DNA from 2 places in the Rhizobium sp. BR 250 genome. Region 2 is predicted to be linked to the other one. Evidence: predicted binding sites of a transcription regulator. Region 2 holds the regulator's gene; the other holds the start of a gene.
What was found. The regulator LexA, encoded in region 2, represses DNA repair genes until DNA is damaged. The targets are predictions, from matches to a motif close to TGTTCNNNNTGTGTTCNG.
Positions count from the first base shown of each region.

Region 1: the regulator LexA is predicted to act here: its motif matches at 4,854-4,871, upstream of recA (recombinase RecA).

Region 1 covers NZ_JARWKW010000018.1:46,664-54,626, reverse strand. Annotated here, with positions in the region: gene QD336_RS22775 (AraC family transcriptional regulator) at 1-642, opposite strand, end outside; gene alaS (alanine--tRNA ligase) at 811-3,474, opposite strand; gene recA (recombinase RecA) at 3,704-4,795, opposite strand; gene QD336_RS22760 (carbohydrate kinase family protein) at 5,042-5,983, shown strand; gene QD336_RS22755 (pseudouridine-5'-phosphate glycosidase) at 6,014-6,937, shown strand; gene QD336_RS22750 (OmpA family protein) at 7,225-7,963, opposite strand, start outside.
Region 2 covers NZ_JARWKW010000001.1:419,051-427,013, forward strand. Annotated here, with positions in the region: gene QD336_RS02095 (transketolase family protein) at 1-193, shown strand, start outside; gene QD336_RS02100 (TRAP transporter substrate-binding protein) at 314-1,321, shown strand; gene QD336_RS02105 (TRAP transporter small permease) at 1,442-1,975, shown strand; gene QD336_RS02110 (TRAP transporter large permease subunit) at 1,972-3,231, shown strand; gene lexA (transcriptional repressor LexA) at 3,479-4,201, shown strand; gene QD336_RS02120 (hypothetical protein) at 4,297-4,536, opposite strand; gene QD336_RS02125 (glutathione S-transferase family protein) at 4,631-5,308, shown strand; partial or broken gene QD336_RS02130 (ComEC/Rec2 family competence protein) at 5,327-7,755, opposite strand.

The DNA.
Region 1 (7,963 bases), on a different contig from region 2:
CCGCTGCAACGGCTCGCTCTCCATCGGTGTCACAACACCGGTGACGCAGGCAATGGAACGAAGGTCGTCGGCAGGCACAATATCGGGATCGTCGAAATAAACCCCGATCATGCGCATGTCCGGTCCGGCCAGTCCACGCGCATACAGCGTCCCGAACAGGGTTTCGAACGCCTTGCTGATCAGCATGTAGGAGCCGCGATGCGGAACCCCGGTCAGCGTCATGGGAGAAACGGTTTTCACAGCAATATCAAACATATCGGTCGCCTTTTCCAAAGGAACTGCGTTGAACAGACTGTGGCTCCCCTCTTTCCGGTAACGCGCCGGCGGCATGCCGTAGGCCGTTTTGAAAATGCGGTTGAAGGACTGGAGGTTCGGGTAGCCCGATCGTTTTGCAATGTCGCCGATGGCTAGATCGCCGCGGACGATCTCGCCCGCCGCGCGGTGCAACCGCAGCCTCTTGACAGTCATGGCCGCCGTTTCGCCATGGATTGCCCGATAAATTCTGTGCCAGTGATAGCTTGACATGCAGGCGATTTCCGCCAGCCGGCCCATATCCAGTTCCTCGTCAAGATGGTCGTGAATATAGGCTGAAACCCGCCTCAGACGCGTTTCATAGATTGCCCAAGCCGTGTCACCGTTCATATCGAGCCTCTTTGCAAATCCGATGGCCAATAGAACCATAACTCGATTTGACAAATCCTGCTCAGTTGGGTGCCCGGCAAACGAGGCCGGCAGCCGACAGTCCTCACCTTATTGGTGAAAACGGAAGTGGTTGGCCCGGAAAACCGGACCAACCCTGTGGTTTTAGGATCAGGCCGCCAGTGCCGCGGCCACCGCTTCGATGGCCTCCTGCGCCTTGGCGCCATCCGGGCCACCGGCCTGTGCCATGTCAGGGCGACCGCCGCCGCCCTTGCCGCCAAGTGCGGCGGAAGCAGTACGAACAATGTCCACGGCGCTGAAGCGCGCGGTCAGGTCTTCGGTCACGGCCGCAACAGCGCTTGCCTTGCCGTCTTCGGAAACCGCGATCAGCAGCACGACGCCGGAGCCGAGGTTGGCCTTGGCTTCATCAGCGAGACCCTTGAGGTCCTTGGCATCGATGCCGGACATGGACTTCGCCAGGAAATTGACGCCGGCCACCTGCTTGACGTCGCTTGCGCCGGCATCGGCAGAACCGCCGCCCATGGCGAGTTTCCGACGCGCATCGGCAAGTTCACGCTCCAGCTTCTTACGCTCGTCCAGCAGCCCTTCGACGCGCGAGAGAACGTCGCCCGGCTGTACCTTCAGCGACGACGCAAGCGCCTTCACCCGCTCATCCTGTTCGGAAAGATAGGCAAGCGCACCCTGACCGGTGACCGCTTCGAGACGACGCACGCCGGCACCAACGGCGCTTTCGCCGAGAATGCGGATGAGGCCAATCTGGCCGGTGGCGCCCACATGGGTGCCGCCGCAAAGCTCGACTGAATAGGGACGGTTGGCTTTTGCGCCATGCAGGCCGGTGCCCATGGAGACAACACGAACCTCATCGCCGTATTTTTCACCAAACAGCGCCATGGCGCCTTCGGCAATGGCGTCGTCAACGCTCATCAGGCGGGTGACGACCGGCGAGTTCTGCAGCACGATTTCGTTGGCCATCTCTTCGACAACCTTCAGCTCCTCGGCCGACATCGGCTTCGGATGCGAAACGTCGAAACGCAGGCGCTCGGGCGCAACCAGCGAACCCTTCTGGGCCACATGGGTGCCGAGCACTTCGCGCAGCGCCTCGTGCAGAAGGTGAGTGGCGGAGTGGTTGGCACGCAGACGCGAGCGGCGGTCGTGATCGACCGTCAGCTGAACGGCATCGCCCACTTTCAGGCCGCCCTTGGAGACGGTGCCCATATGCACGAACAGGCCTTCGCCCCTCTTCTGGGTATCGGAAACGGCAAAGGCGCCGTTGTCGCCGGAGATCACACCGGTATCGCCCATCTGGCCGCCGGACTCGCCGTAGAACGGCGTCTGGTTGACGACGACCTGCACGGTCTCGCCATCGGCAGCGCTCTCGACAGCCTTGCCGTCCTTGACGATCGCCAGGACGACGCCTTCGGCGGTTTCGGTGTCGTAACCGAGGAACTCGGTCGCGCCGAGCTTTTCCTTGAGCTCGAACCAGATTGTCTCGGTCGCCTTGTCGCCGGAGCCGGCCCAATGCGAGCGGGCTTCCGCCTTCTGGCGCTCCATGGCATCAGTGAAACCGGAAATATCGACGCCGATTTCGCGGGCGCGCAGCGCATCCTGCGTCAGGTCGAGCGGGAAACCATAGGTATCGTAAAGCTTGAAGGCGGTTTCGCCATCCAGCATATCGCCCTTGTGCAGGGTCGAGGTAGCGTCGGAGAGCAGCGACAGGCCGCGTTCCAGCGTCTTGCGGAAACGGGTTTCCTCAAGCTTCAGCGTCTCGGAAATCAGCGCTTCGGCGCGCACGAGTTCCGGATAGGCGCGGCCCATCTGCTGCACCAGTGCCGGAAGCAGCTTGTAGATCAGCGGCTCGCGCGCGCCGAGAAGCTCGGCATGGCGCATGGCGCGGCGCATGATGCGACGCAGAACGTAACCACGGCCTTCGTTTGAAGGCAGGACGCCATCGGCGATCAGGAAGGCCGACGAGCGCAGATGGTCGGCGATGACCCGGTGGCTGGCGCGCTTTTCGCCTTCGGCCGGAACGCCGGTTGCTTCGACAGAAGCGGAGATCAGCGCACGGAACAGGTCCGTGTCGTAATTGTCATGCTTGCCCTGCAGCAGCGCCGAAATACGCTCCAGACCCATGCCGGTATCGATCGACGGGCGCGGCAGGTCGATGCGCTCTTCCTTCGTCAGCTGCTCATATTGCATGAAGACGAGGTTCCAGATTTCAATGAAACGATCGCCATCCTCTTCCGGCGAACCGGGCGGGCCGCCCCAGATATGGTCGCCGTGATCGTAGAAGATTTCCGAACAGGGACCGCAGGGACCGGTATCGCCCATCGCCCAGAAATTGTCGCTGGTCGGAATGCGGATGATACGGTCGTCGGAGAAACCGGCGATCTTCTTCCAGAGGTTAAAGGCCTCGTCATCGGTATGATAGACCGTGACCAGCAGACGGTTACGGTCAATGCCGAATTCCTTGGTGATCAGGTTCCAGGCATGGGTGATCGCCTCTTCCTTGAAATAATCGCCGAAGGAAAAATTGCCGAGCATTTCGAAGAAGGTGTGGTGACGGGCGGTATAACCGACATTGTCGAGGTCGTTATGCTTGCCGCCAGCGCGCACGCATTTCTGCGCCGAAGCGGCCGTGGAATAGGGGCGGCTTTCAAGGCCGGTGAAGACGTTCTTGAACTGCACCATGCCGGCATTGGTGAACATCAGTGTCGGATCGTTGCGCGGCACCAGCGGGCTGGAAGGCACGATCTCGTGTCCGTTCTTCTTGAAGTAGTCGAGAAAGGTCGACCGAATTTCATTCACACCGCTCATGCCCACACACCGCTCACAGCTGGAGTCCATCACCGCCATCCCGAAGATGGCTATATTGCAAAATCACTGGCTTTTATCGTCCGCATCCTGCCCTGTCCAGCCATGGAGGCGAAGCAAGACATATAGGCAAGGAAAAAGGGCCGCGCGAAGAAAAATCGCACGACCCTTTTTATCCATATCAGTTCGGCAAAGTCTCCGGGCTGCGATACCTGGACCTTCGCGGACCGTATCAGCCCTCGTCGCTGCCGTCGTCACCTTCGCCGGCGTCCGGGCCACCATTTTGCAGGAAGCGGTCGGCGATCAGACCGGCATTCTGGCGCAGCGCCAGTTCGATCTCATTGGCCGTATCCGGATTGTCGCGCAGGAAGGTCTTGGCGTTTTCACGCCCCTGCCCCAGACGCTGGCTGTTATAGGAGAACCAGGCACCGGATTTCTCGACGATACCGGCCTTCACGCCGAGATCGACCAGCTCACCGGTCTTGGAAACGCCTTCGCCATACATGATGTCGAATTCCACCTGCTTGAAGGGCGGTGCCATCTTGTTCTTGACGACCTTGACGCGCGTCTGGTTGCCGACAACCTCTTCACGCTCCTTGACGGCGCCGATACGGCGGATGTCGAGGCGCACGGAAGCGTAGAACTTGAGAGCATTACCGCCCGTCGTCGTTTCCGGCGAACCAAACATGACGCCGATCTTCATGCGGATCTGGTTGATGAAGATCACCATGCACTTGGACTTGGAGATCGAAGCGGTCAGCTTGCGCAGCGCCTGGCTCATCAGACGGGCCTGAAGACCCGGCAGGCTGTCGCCCATTTCGCCCTCGATTTCCGCCCGCGGCGTCAGTGCCGCAACGGAGTCGACCACGAGCACGTCCACCGCGCCGGAGCGCACCAGCGTATCGGTGATTTCGAGCGCCTGCTCACCCGTATCCGGCTGCGAGATCAGAAGGCCCTGCAGATCCACACCGAGCTTGCGGGCATAGACCGGATCGAGCGCATGTTCGGCGTCCACGAAGGCGCAGATGCCGCCCTTCTTCTGGGCTTCCGCAATCGTCTGCAGCGCCAGCGTCGTCTTACCCGAGCTTTCCGGGCCATAAATTTCAATGATGCGCCCCTTCGGCAGACCGCCGATGCCGAGCGCGATATCCAGGCTGAGCGAACCCGTCGAAACGGTCTCCACCTCAACCACGTTTTCATTGGAACCGAGCTTCATGATCGATCCCTTGCCGAACGACCGTTCGATCTGGGAGAGCGCCGCTTCCAGTGCCTTGCTTTTATCCACCGATTTATCCTCTACGAGACGCAAAGAATTTTGTGCCATCCGAACCACCTTTAGGTTATTGAAGCCGCACAGGCAATGAAGCAGTATGGAAACGGTATGTACTCTATTTGTTCTCATTTCGCAAGGCTGAACCAGCATATTGAAAACAAATAGCGATAAGTAGTTTGTTCTGCTTTCGTTTTTCCGTGCCCGGCCCATCGCCGCAAACCGGATGCGAGGTCAGGAAGACATCAGTTTAGGCCGAATCGTCCGGTCTTTCCATCCGCCAAAGAGGGAAACGCAAGCGTGAAGAAAATACTCGTTCTGGGCGGCGCGCATATCGACCGGCGTGGCATGATCGAGACCGAGACGGCGCCCGGCGCCAGCAATCCCGGCTCGTGGATGGAAGAGGCCGGCGGCGGCGGTTTTAACGCCGCGCGCAATCTTTCCCGCCTCGGTTTTAAGGTCCGCATCATCGCCCCGCGCGGCGGCGATGTGACAGGAGAAGCCGTGGCGGAGGCAGCAAGGCAGGCCGGGGTGGAGGACACGCCCTTCGTCTTCCTCGACCGCCGCACGCCGAGCTACACCGCCATTCTGGAGCGCGACGGCAATCTGGTCATCGCACTTGCCGACATGGACCTCTACAAGCTCTTCACCCCGCGCCGCCTGAAGGTACGCGGCGTGCGCGAGGCGATCACCGCCAGCGATATCCTGCTCTGCGACGCCAATCTGCCCGAAGACACGCTGACGGCGCTCGGCCTCATTGCCCGGGCCTGCGAAAAGCCGCTTGCGGCCATCGCCATTTCGCCCGCCAAGGCGGTGAAGCTGAAAGCGGCGCTCGGTGATATCGGCATTCTCTTCATGAACGAGGCGGAAGCCCGCGCGCTGACCGGCGAGACGGCACAGAATGTCCGTGACTGGCCGGATATTCTGCGCAAGGCCGGGCTTTCCGGTGGCGTCGTCACCCGTGGCGCCAGCGAAGTGGTGGCTTTCAACGGAACGGAAAAAGCAATCCTCCACCCGCCCCTCATCCGTGAGGTAAAGGACGTCACCGGCGCCGGTGATGCCATGGCGTCGGGTTATCTCGCCGCCATTGCCGAGGGAAAGACGATTACGGAAGCATTGAGACAGGGGGCGGCCGCGGCCGCCATCACCGTGCAATCGCCCTTCGCCACAGCCCAGGAACTATCAAAAGACAGTGTCGACGCCATGTTGGGGCTTGTTCCCCAGGCTGAAATACTGGCATGAACCCGCTTTTGAAAATTGGAACAAACTAAAATGACCCGCCCCATCTCCCCGCTCCTGCCCATCGTCTATTCTCAGGAAGTCGCCGCCGCCAAGCAGCGCGGTGCGCCGATCGTCGCGCTCGAATCGACCATCATCACCCATGGTATGCCCTATCCCGGCAATATCGAGATGGCGGAAAGCGTCGAACAGATCATTCGTGATCAGGGTGCGGTTCCGGCCACCATCGCCGTGATTCACGGCAATTTGCATATCGGCCTTGAGAAAGACCAGCTCGAGGCGCTTGCGCAGACCACCGACGCCATGAAGGTCTCGCGCGCCGATATCGCCTTTGCAATCGCCGAGCGTCGCACCGGCGCCACCACGGTTGCCGCCACCATGATCGCCGCCGCCCGCGCCGGCATCCGCGTTTTCGCCACCGGCGGCATTGGCGGCGTGCACAAGGGCGCGGAAGAAACCTTCGATATTTCCGCAGACCTGACCGAGCTTGCCAGAACCGGCGTGATCGTCGTCTGCGCCGGCGCCAAGGCAATCCTCGATATTCCGAAGACGCTGGAAGTTCTCGAAACCAACGGCGTGCCGGTCGTCACCTTCGGGTCTGAAGAGTTCCCGGCCTTCTGGTCGCGCTCCTCCGGCCTGGCGAGCCCGCTCTCGCTGAACAGCCCGGCGGCAATCGCCAATTTCCAGGCGACCCGCGAACAGCTCGGCATCGATGGCGGCATGCTGGTGGCCAATCCCGTGCCGGAAGCCGACGAAATTCCGCGCGAGGAGATGGAAATCTACATCAACCGCGCCATCTCCCACGCCGAGCGTGATGAAGTCACCGGCAAGGCGGTCACGCCTTACCTGCTCGGCGATATCTTCCGCCTGACGGATGGGCGCAGCCTCGAGACCAATATTGCGCTGGTGCGCAACAATGCGCAGCTTGCGGCTGAAATCGCCGTGGCGCTGAACTGAGGCCATACACCCCCTCTTCGTTCCGTTCGACAGCAGAGAGTCTTCATCAAAATAGAGAGGAGCCGGGGAGCTTTTGACTTCCCGGCCGTGGGAGGTCATCGCAAACGTCCCATCCGTCATGCTCTGGCCTGTCCCGAGCATCTGCGGCGCCTCGCCCGGTGAGACGTGATTGGATCCTCGGGACGAGCCCGAGGATGACGTCGAGTTGCTGGAAAGACCTGTTGCCAACAACAAAAAGGCCGGAAAGCTTGCGCTTTCCGGGCCTTTGTTTTTCTTCCAGAACCCGATCAGTTCTGTGCGACGGGCTTCACCAGCGGCGTCACGCGGCGGATGGTGACGCGGCGGTTCTGCTGTTCAGGGCCGAGCGTCTGCACCTTCAGGTAACGCTCGCCATAACCCTGCGTCGCGAGGTTTTCCGGCGGAATGCCGTAAACATCGGTCAGCACATTGGCGACGGAGGCGGCGCGCTCATCGGAAAGGACGAGGTTGCTTTCATCCGAACCGACGGCATCGGTATGGCCTTCGATCAGGAAGGTTTCCGCCGGGTTCTTGTTCAGCGCCTTGTTGATCGCATCCGCAACCTTGCGCAGCGAGCGGGCCTGCGTCATCGGGATTTCGGCGCTGCCGGTGGCAAAGGTGATGGTATCGAGGTCGATACGGCGCACCTTGTCGCGGATACGGGCCGAATAACGCACTTCGTCCAGCGAATAGACACGCTCCACAGGCTCGACGGGCGGCTGCTCCAGGAAGCGGTAATAATCGCGGTCCGGATCGCTCGAGGTGTCGATGATGTAGTCGGTCACGGGAATGCGCAGGCGCATCGGCGGCAGGTCAAGGCCCGGGTCGCGATAGACATAATCGCGGTCCGGATCGTCCATCAGTTCCGGTGCATAAAACAGCACATATTCCCGGCCGCGATCATCGATGCGCGAACGCTGGATGACGTCGCCGTAGCGGTTGCGGATCGTCACCACCTGCGTGCCGTCACGGCGCTCGACGGTTTCGCGCACACGGCCACCCGGCAGG
Region 2 (7,963 bases):
CGTGGCAATGGCGCTGATGAAAAGCGGCCGGGCGCCGCGACTGCAGCATATCGCCCTGCCCGATGCCTTTCTGGATGCGGGTGCGCTGCCCACCCTGCACGACCGCTACGGCATCTCGACGACAACGATCGTGGCGCGCGTTAGAGGTTGGCTGGAGAATGAAGGTTTTGAAGTACCGCGCGGTTCGGTCTAAAGGCTGAGGTGAAAACATCGCGCAGAATCAGCCGGGGGGAGCCGGCGGCTTTAAGGGAGTGGAGCGCGTTATCCGCATGATCGGACAACGCTGAGGGTATTTAAATCCAGGGAGGAAAAAATGAGTATTTCCATCAACAGGCGCATGTTCCTGACCGGTACCGGACTGGCACTGGCGGCACCGGCCATTCTGACGGCAGCCCGCAACGCCCGGGCCGCCACAACGCTGACGCTCGGTCATGGTGCGGCACCGGGCAATCCGCGCACGCTCGCAGCCGCGAAATTCGCGGAACTCGTTGGAGAGAAAACCGAAGGCCGAGTGGCGATCAACGTCGCCGGTTCGGAAACGCTTGGCAGCGACGCCGCCATGCTGACCAGCCTGCGCACCGGGGCACTGGATTTCACCGCCAATAGCCAGGGTCCAGTTTCGAGTGTTGTTCCAGAACTCGCGGCGCTCGGCCTGCCCTTCCTGTTCAGCAATGCCGATCAGGCGATCAAGGTGCTTGAGGGCGATGTCGGCGCATCACTCGATGCGCGCTTCCAGAAAGTCGGCATCGTGCCGCTTGACTGGTGGGATAACGGCATCCGCCATGTTTCCAATTCCAAACACGCCATCACCAGGCCGCAGGATGTTGCAGGCCTGAAAATCCGCACGCCCGCCGACCCGATGACGATGGATATTTTCAAGGCGCTGGATGCGGCGACGGTTCAGATCGCCTTTGGCGAACTTTACATCGCGCTTCAGCAGGGCGTTGTGGACGGGCAGGAAAACCCTCTGGTCAACATCGAAAGCTCCAAGCTTTACGAGGTCAACAAACATATCAGCCTCACCGCTCATAAATGGGAATCCACGCCATTCCTGATGTCCAAATTCGCCGAGGGGCGGCTGGGCAAGGATTTTGAAGCGGTCAAGGCGGCTGCGAAGGAGGCCGGGGCGCTTCAACGCAAACTTTCGGCTGAAAAGGCAAGCGCATCGCTGGCCGCCTTCAAGGCCAATGCCGCTATCGAGGTGGTGGAAGACATCGACCACGCCGCTTTCGCGAAGGCCACCGCGCAGGTTCTGGAGACATGGAAACAGAAGCCCTTCGGCGATTTCGTCGCTGAGCTGGAAAAGGCCGCCAAGGGCTGACGATCAGGATGCCGGGCCGGCTCATGCCGCCCGGCCTCGCCTTCATGTCCACCGACAGGATCGGCGGGAGCCTCGCTCACGCCGACATTCATACGGTTTCAGTTTTCAGGAGATGCGCCAATGCTCGAAGGAGCCTTGTCCGCCGCCAATCGCGTTGACAGTTTCATCGCCATCCTCTGCCGCATCATCATCGTGGCATCCGGCATTCTGCTCACGGTCATCATGACCGCAAACGTCATCGTCCGCTATCTATCGACATCCGGCGGTCTGGATTTTGCGGAAGAACTGCCGACCATGCTATTTCCATGGTTCATCGTCGCCGGCATTACCCTTGCCGCACAGAGCGGCGCGCATATGGCGGTGGAATGGATCTATGACAAGTTCGACGAACGCGGCAAGGTGGGCGTTCTGCTGTTCGCCAATCTCGTCACTGTCGCAAGCTTCATCATTCTCGCGCAGCAGGCGCTTGTCGTCGCCGAGATCGCCGGCGCGGAAATCAGCCCGGTTCTGCAGCTGCCCAACAGCATCGGCTATTATTCCATCGCCTTCGGCGCGGCACTGGTTTCGGTCACCACCGCAACGGCCAGCCTGCGCATTCTCTCCGGCGGCTGGCATGCCCGCCCGCACGGTGCAACCGAGGAGATGCCGCTATGACCATCGTAATGATCATCGCATTTTGTATTCTCATGATGATTGCGGTTCCGGTCGGCTATGCGCTGATCATCTCTGCGGGCGTCGCCGTGCTGTGGAACGGTTACGTGCCGCTTTCGATCGTGGCGCAGCAGGTTTACGACCAGACCCAATCCTTCCCCATGCTGGCGCTGCCATTCTTCATGCTCGCGGGCACGCTGATGCTCGGCGGCAAACTCGGAACCCAGCTTCTGGAACTCGCTTCCAAGGCCATGCAGCGCTGGCGCGGCGGCCCGCTTTCCACGACAGTCATTTCTTCGGTCGTGTTCGGCGGCGTTTCTGGCTCGGCGGTCGCCAATGCCAGTGCGCTCGGTTCAGTGCTTATTCCATGGCAGAAGCGTCAGGGTTACCCTGCCCCTCTGTGTGCGGCGAACAACGCCACCTCGGCGGTCATCGACGTGCTTATCCCACCGTCGATCCCGATGATCCTCTATTCGCTGGTCAGCGGCGTCAGCATCGCCAATCTGTTCATCGCCGGCATTTTGCCGGGCCTGCTCATGGCGGTGGGTTTCATCTTCGTTTGCTGGGCCATCGCTGTGCGGCGGGGCTATGCGGTGCGTGACGAAAGTATCCGCAAGCGCGATCTGGCGCTCCTTGCGTTCCGCAGCCTGCCGGCAATCCTTTTGCCGATCCTGATCATCCTCGGCCTGCGTTTCGGCTTTGCAACGCCAACGGAAGTCGCCGTTCTTTCTGTCGTCTATTCGCTCGTGCTCAGCATCTTCTTTTATCGCGATCTGACGTGGAAGCGTTTCTGCGACAATTTCGTCGAGGCAGGCTCGGCAACCGGCGTCGTCATGCTGGTCATCATGGGAAGTGCCGCGGTGGGCTGGGTCCTCACCTTCGATCAGGCACCCCAGCATTTCGCCACCTGGGTGGCAGAGAATATTTCGAACCCGATCCTGATCATTCTCATGATGAACATCCTGATGCTGATCATCGGCATGCCGCTCGATCTGCCGCCTTCGATCCTGCTGCTCGGACCGATCTTCGTGCCACTGGCCGATATGATAGGGCTCGACCGGGTACAGCTCGGCATGATGATGGTGATCAATCTGGGTATCGGGCTCTACACTCCGCCCATCGGCACCACGCTGTTCATCTCGTCCTCCATTGCCAGAGCACCGCTCGGCGCGACGACGAAGGAATTGTGGCCGTTCTTCACCATGGCGATGCTGCTTCTCATCGCGGTCAGCTTCATTCCTGCGCTCACGATCTACTGAAATTCAGCCCGCAGCAAAACGCTAAGGGAAACCATCGGCCGATTCTCCCCGGCCGGTGGTTTTGGCGTTCGAGACACCTCGCTTAAGTAATCAAATCCGCTTTGTTCACGGTTTCGACGATCAAATCACCATCTGCGATACACCCTTCACGAAATTTTAGGGGATTGCGGAACACATATGGAACATATAGTGTTCGTTCTGTATTTGTTTCGCGACTTCAACGACGATTCTCAAGGGTGTTTTCCTCATGCTCACGCGCAAACAGCAGGAATTGCTTCTCTTCATTCATGAAAGAATGAAAGAGTCCGGCGTGCCGCCCTCCTTCGATGAAATGAAGGACGCACTCGATCTTGCCTCCAAATCCGGCATCCACCGGCTGATCACCGCACTCGAGGAGCGCGGATTTATTCGCCGGCTACCTAACAGGGCGCGAGCGCTGGAAGTGATCAAATTGCCGGAGGCCTACACGCCGGGTGCGAGGCCGCAACGCGGCTTTTCGCCAAGCGTCATCGAAGGCAGCCTCGGCAAGCCGAAGACGCCGGAACCTGCCCCCGCCCCCAAGGCGCCTGCCAACGATCTCGGCGGTGCGGTCACCGTGCCGGTCATGGGCCGCATTGCCGCCGGTGTGCCGATTTCCGCGATCCAGAACAACACCCATGATGTGGCCGTGCCGGTCGACATGCTGGGTTCGGGCGAACATTACGCTCTGGAAGTCAAAGGCGACTCGATGATCGAGGCCGGCATTTTTGATGGCGACACCGTCATCATCCGCAACGGCAACACTGCCAATCCGGGCGATATCGTCGTGGCGCTGGTGGATGATGAAGAAGCGACGTTGAAGCGTTTCCGCCGCAAGGGTGCCTCCATTGCGCTTGAAGCGGCCAACCCCGCTTATGAAACCCGCATTTTCGGGCCGGACCGGGTGAAGATCCAGGGCAAGCTGGTGGGACTGATCCGCCGTTACCATTGAATGGGTGATATCGAGCCCGTCCCTTTCGCGATGGCGAGAGGACGGTCTCTTGTGATGCATGGCCGCCGGTCCGAGGAACGGCGCGTTTACCGCGTTCATGAGGGGACGCACCATCCGTCGGATCGACATGCCGTTTCCTGCGAAGAGCAATTCCAGCTTTCACGCTTGATGTTTCGGTTGCGCTGCAGGCGCAACGGCAAAATGACGCTGGCTGCAATCGCGGAAAAGGCGCATTTCCCTTCTTCGCGAGCCATGGGCAGCCAATCGCCTCGCACCTTTTCGGTCGTCTCCAGGTGGTGATGTGTGTGGAATTCTTTCCCCTGCCCGGCCGCCATTCATCAATCCGGCTTATGGAAGCCATGGATTATTTGCAATATTCCGGACCGCATTGCCGGTATAGAAATGCGCGTCATATCGGGGAGACATGCCATGTACGATCTTTATATCGCCAACAAGAACTATTCCTCATGGTCGCTGCGGCCCTGGATATTGATGCGCACGCTCGGCATCGCCTTTGATGAAAAACTCGTTCCCTTTGGCGAAGACGTCTCATTTTCCAGCTTTTCGCCGACCGGAAAGGTGCCCTGCCTTGTCGATGAGGGCGTGACGATCTGGGAAACGCTGTCGATCGCCGAGTATCTTGCCGAGAGACATCAGGGTGTGTGGGCGAGCGACAAGCAGGCAAGGGCCTGGTCGCGCTCGGCGGCGAGTGAAATGCATGCGGGCTTCTCGTCGCTGCGCAATCTCTATCCCATGTCGGTCGGCATCCGGGTAAAGCCGAAGGGCGGCGACGCCGGGCTTGCGGCCGATATAAAGCGCATCGATGCGCTGTGGAACGAAGGCCTCACGAAATTCGGCGGACCTTTTCTCGCCGGTCAGAAATTCACGGCGGTCGATGCTTTCTTCTGCCCGGTGGCATTCCGTTTCCAGACCTACGGCGCCGACCTCTCGCCGGCGGCCAAAACCTATTGCGACCGGCTGCTCGACCTGCCGGCCATGCGCGAATGGTACGAAGCAGGGTTGAAGGAAATCTGGCGCGATCTGCCCCATGAAGAGGAAGTCGGCGGCATTGGCGAATTGACCGCGGATCTGCGCGTCAAGGCCTGATGGACCACGCTGGCGGCATCATTGTGACGCCGCCAGCAGCCGGGTGACGGCTTCGGGCACCTCATGGTCAAAACGGCCGCTTTTCCAGTCGTAGAAGCGATGTTCGCTCCAAGGCCTGTCGGTTCCCGCGGTTGCCGCGCGCATCCTTCCGACGACCCCGGTTTGATCGCTTCCGGCGAAATTGACCTCCACCGAACCGATGCGCCGTAAAATATCGCGGTTGAGCAGCAAGGCTCCCGAGCGGCATTGCGCAAACGAGGTTCTGCGGGAAACAATGACGATATCGGCAATGTCGCAGGCTTTCCCGGCAAACCGGCCGTCTTCCAGCACAATGATCCACTCGCCGCTTCGCGCGCGCGCCGCACACCAGATGCCTGTCCTGCAGGTAAAGGCTCCCGGCGCAGCGTCCCTCAGGGCAGCCGTCATCTCCCGCGCCACGGCCTTCATCTCTTCCGGCGCAAGCTTCGATTTTGCGCTTAAAGCAACGGTGGTTGCCGGAACTCCCGACTTGAGAAGGACCGGTGAGAGCGGTTTCTCAGGCAATAGCAGCGCCCTCTGCCATTGCTCATAGATGAAGCCCTGCGGCCGCGTTTTTGTGGTATAGACCTTACCCTCGTCCAGAAGGGCGACCAGCCTGCCTTCCTCATGAATAAGCAGATCAGGCAGACCGCGTTGGGCGACCGCTCCGGACAGGCCAAAGGCAAAGAGCAGAAGCGGAATTCCGAGAAGCGCCAGACGGGTGCGCAGCAATGTCAGCAACAGAAAGCCCCCAGAGGCAATGCCGATGAACCAGCCATGCGGCCGCCCGGTCGCAGCGCTGCCGCCCCAGGACGCCACCTCCTGCGCAACCTCGATGACGAGCGCCATGCCAAAACCCATGACCTTCAGGAAAGGCGCATCGAGCCCGAAGGGCATCAGCAGCATGGCGATGAGGCCGAAAGGCATGACGATCAGCGACATCAGCGGCATCGCCGCCAGATTGGCAAAAAGTCCATAGGTGGTGACACGCTGAAAATGTTCAGCCGAATAGATCGCCGTCGAAAGCCCACCGATCAGCGATGTGGTGACGACCCCGCCAACAACGGCGCCTGCCGTTTGCGCAATCGTCATCCACGCCGGTTTGCGACCGATGACGAGACGCTCACGATCTCTGCGCCAGCGGCTCCAGGCGGCATAGGCGGAAACGAGCGCAATTGTCGCGGCAAAGGACATCTGAAAGCTCGGCCCCATGATTTCCGAAGGCGAAAGGGCGAGAATGACCAGCGCGGAAAGCGCAACATTCCTGAGGCTGAGCGAAGGTTGGTCGAACAACACCGCAATCAGCATCACCGACATCATCAGCCAGGCACGTTCGGCGGAGACGGCAAAACCGGAAATCAGATAATAGGCCAGCGTCATCAGGAGCGCTGCGAAGGCGGACATCTTCTTCACCGGCCAGCGCTGCGCGAAAGCCGGAAACAGGCTGAAGGCGAGCCTCAGTCCCACGAAGAATATGCCGGAAGCGAGCGCCATGTTGAGCCCGGATATGGCGACGATATGGGCAAGACCGGAAAGCCGCAACGCTTCCATCGTCCCGGCCGATATGGCCTGTCTCTCATCGGTGACGATGGAGGCGGCGAAAGCGCCGGCATCACCGCCGATCGTGTTGCGGATGCGCTCGGCAATGGCGGTGCGCAGGCCATAAAGCCGCATATCGGCCCATTCCAGCCAGCCAGTTATCGCGTCGATGTCAGGTGGCGCTACGGCTGCGGCGGCTTATAAAAGAAGCCTGTCGCACCTATGCCCCTGAAATAGGAGGCGAAGGCGAAATCGTTGAGACCCGGCAAGGCCGGACCGGATGGTGGAGAAAGCCGCGCCTTGCCGCGGATGGTCGCGCCGAGTGTAACAGGCTCACCCCCGCCGCGGGCAAGCAACGAAACCTTCTGCGGCGGGCGTGACAATGCCGGCGCTTCCGTCGCAGCCAGTTGCACGACATACCGCCAGTCACCACGCGCATCGACCTCCCGACGCATCACCGTGCCGGTGATGGTGGTGGTAACGGGCGTATCCAGCAGCACGGTCCCTGCCCGCCACGTTTCGAACCCAGCGAAAAGCATGCCCAGCAACAGCAGCGCAGCGAGGCTGCAGGCCGTGGCTGCCAGGTGGGCACGATATCTGGTGACGAGCGCCATGCTGGCGGCATGCGAAAATGCGATAGCCAGAAGCAGCAATGAAGGTGTGGCATCCAGCGAAAACCAGAGGACCGCTCCACAGCCAATGAAGACCGGCACGAAAAGAAAATCATGGCCGAATGCGCGTTCTTCGGCAAGGCAGGCGGTGATTTTTTGGAGAACCGCAGTTTGCAGTTTCGGCTTGCTGACAATGGCCGGCAAATCATATGTCGCGACTTCGCCGGTCCGGCGCAGCGGAGACAGGATATCCGCCGTGCGGGGCAAGCCGCCCTGCATCGTTTCGGCATATCCGAAATGCTGTTTTTCCCCTTGATCAAGCAATCTGCGCCGCGCCCCTGCCGCACCGGAAACAGGTTTGCAGATGGACGCGCGGGATTGCAATGCTTTCCTTTAACCCTGCGTTGACCGAGATTGAATTGCTATTGCCGATAAAGCTGAAAGCAACGCGATTGCGTTTGCCGCAATGCACAATTTGACCTTTGGA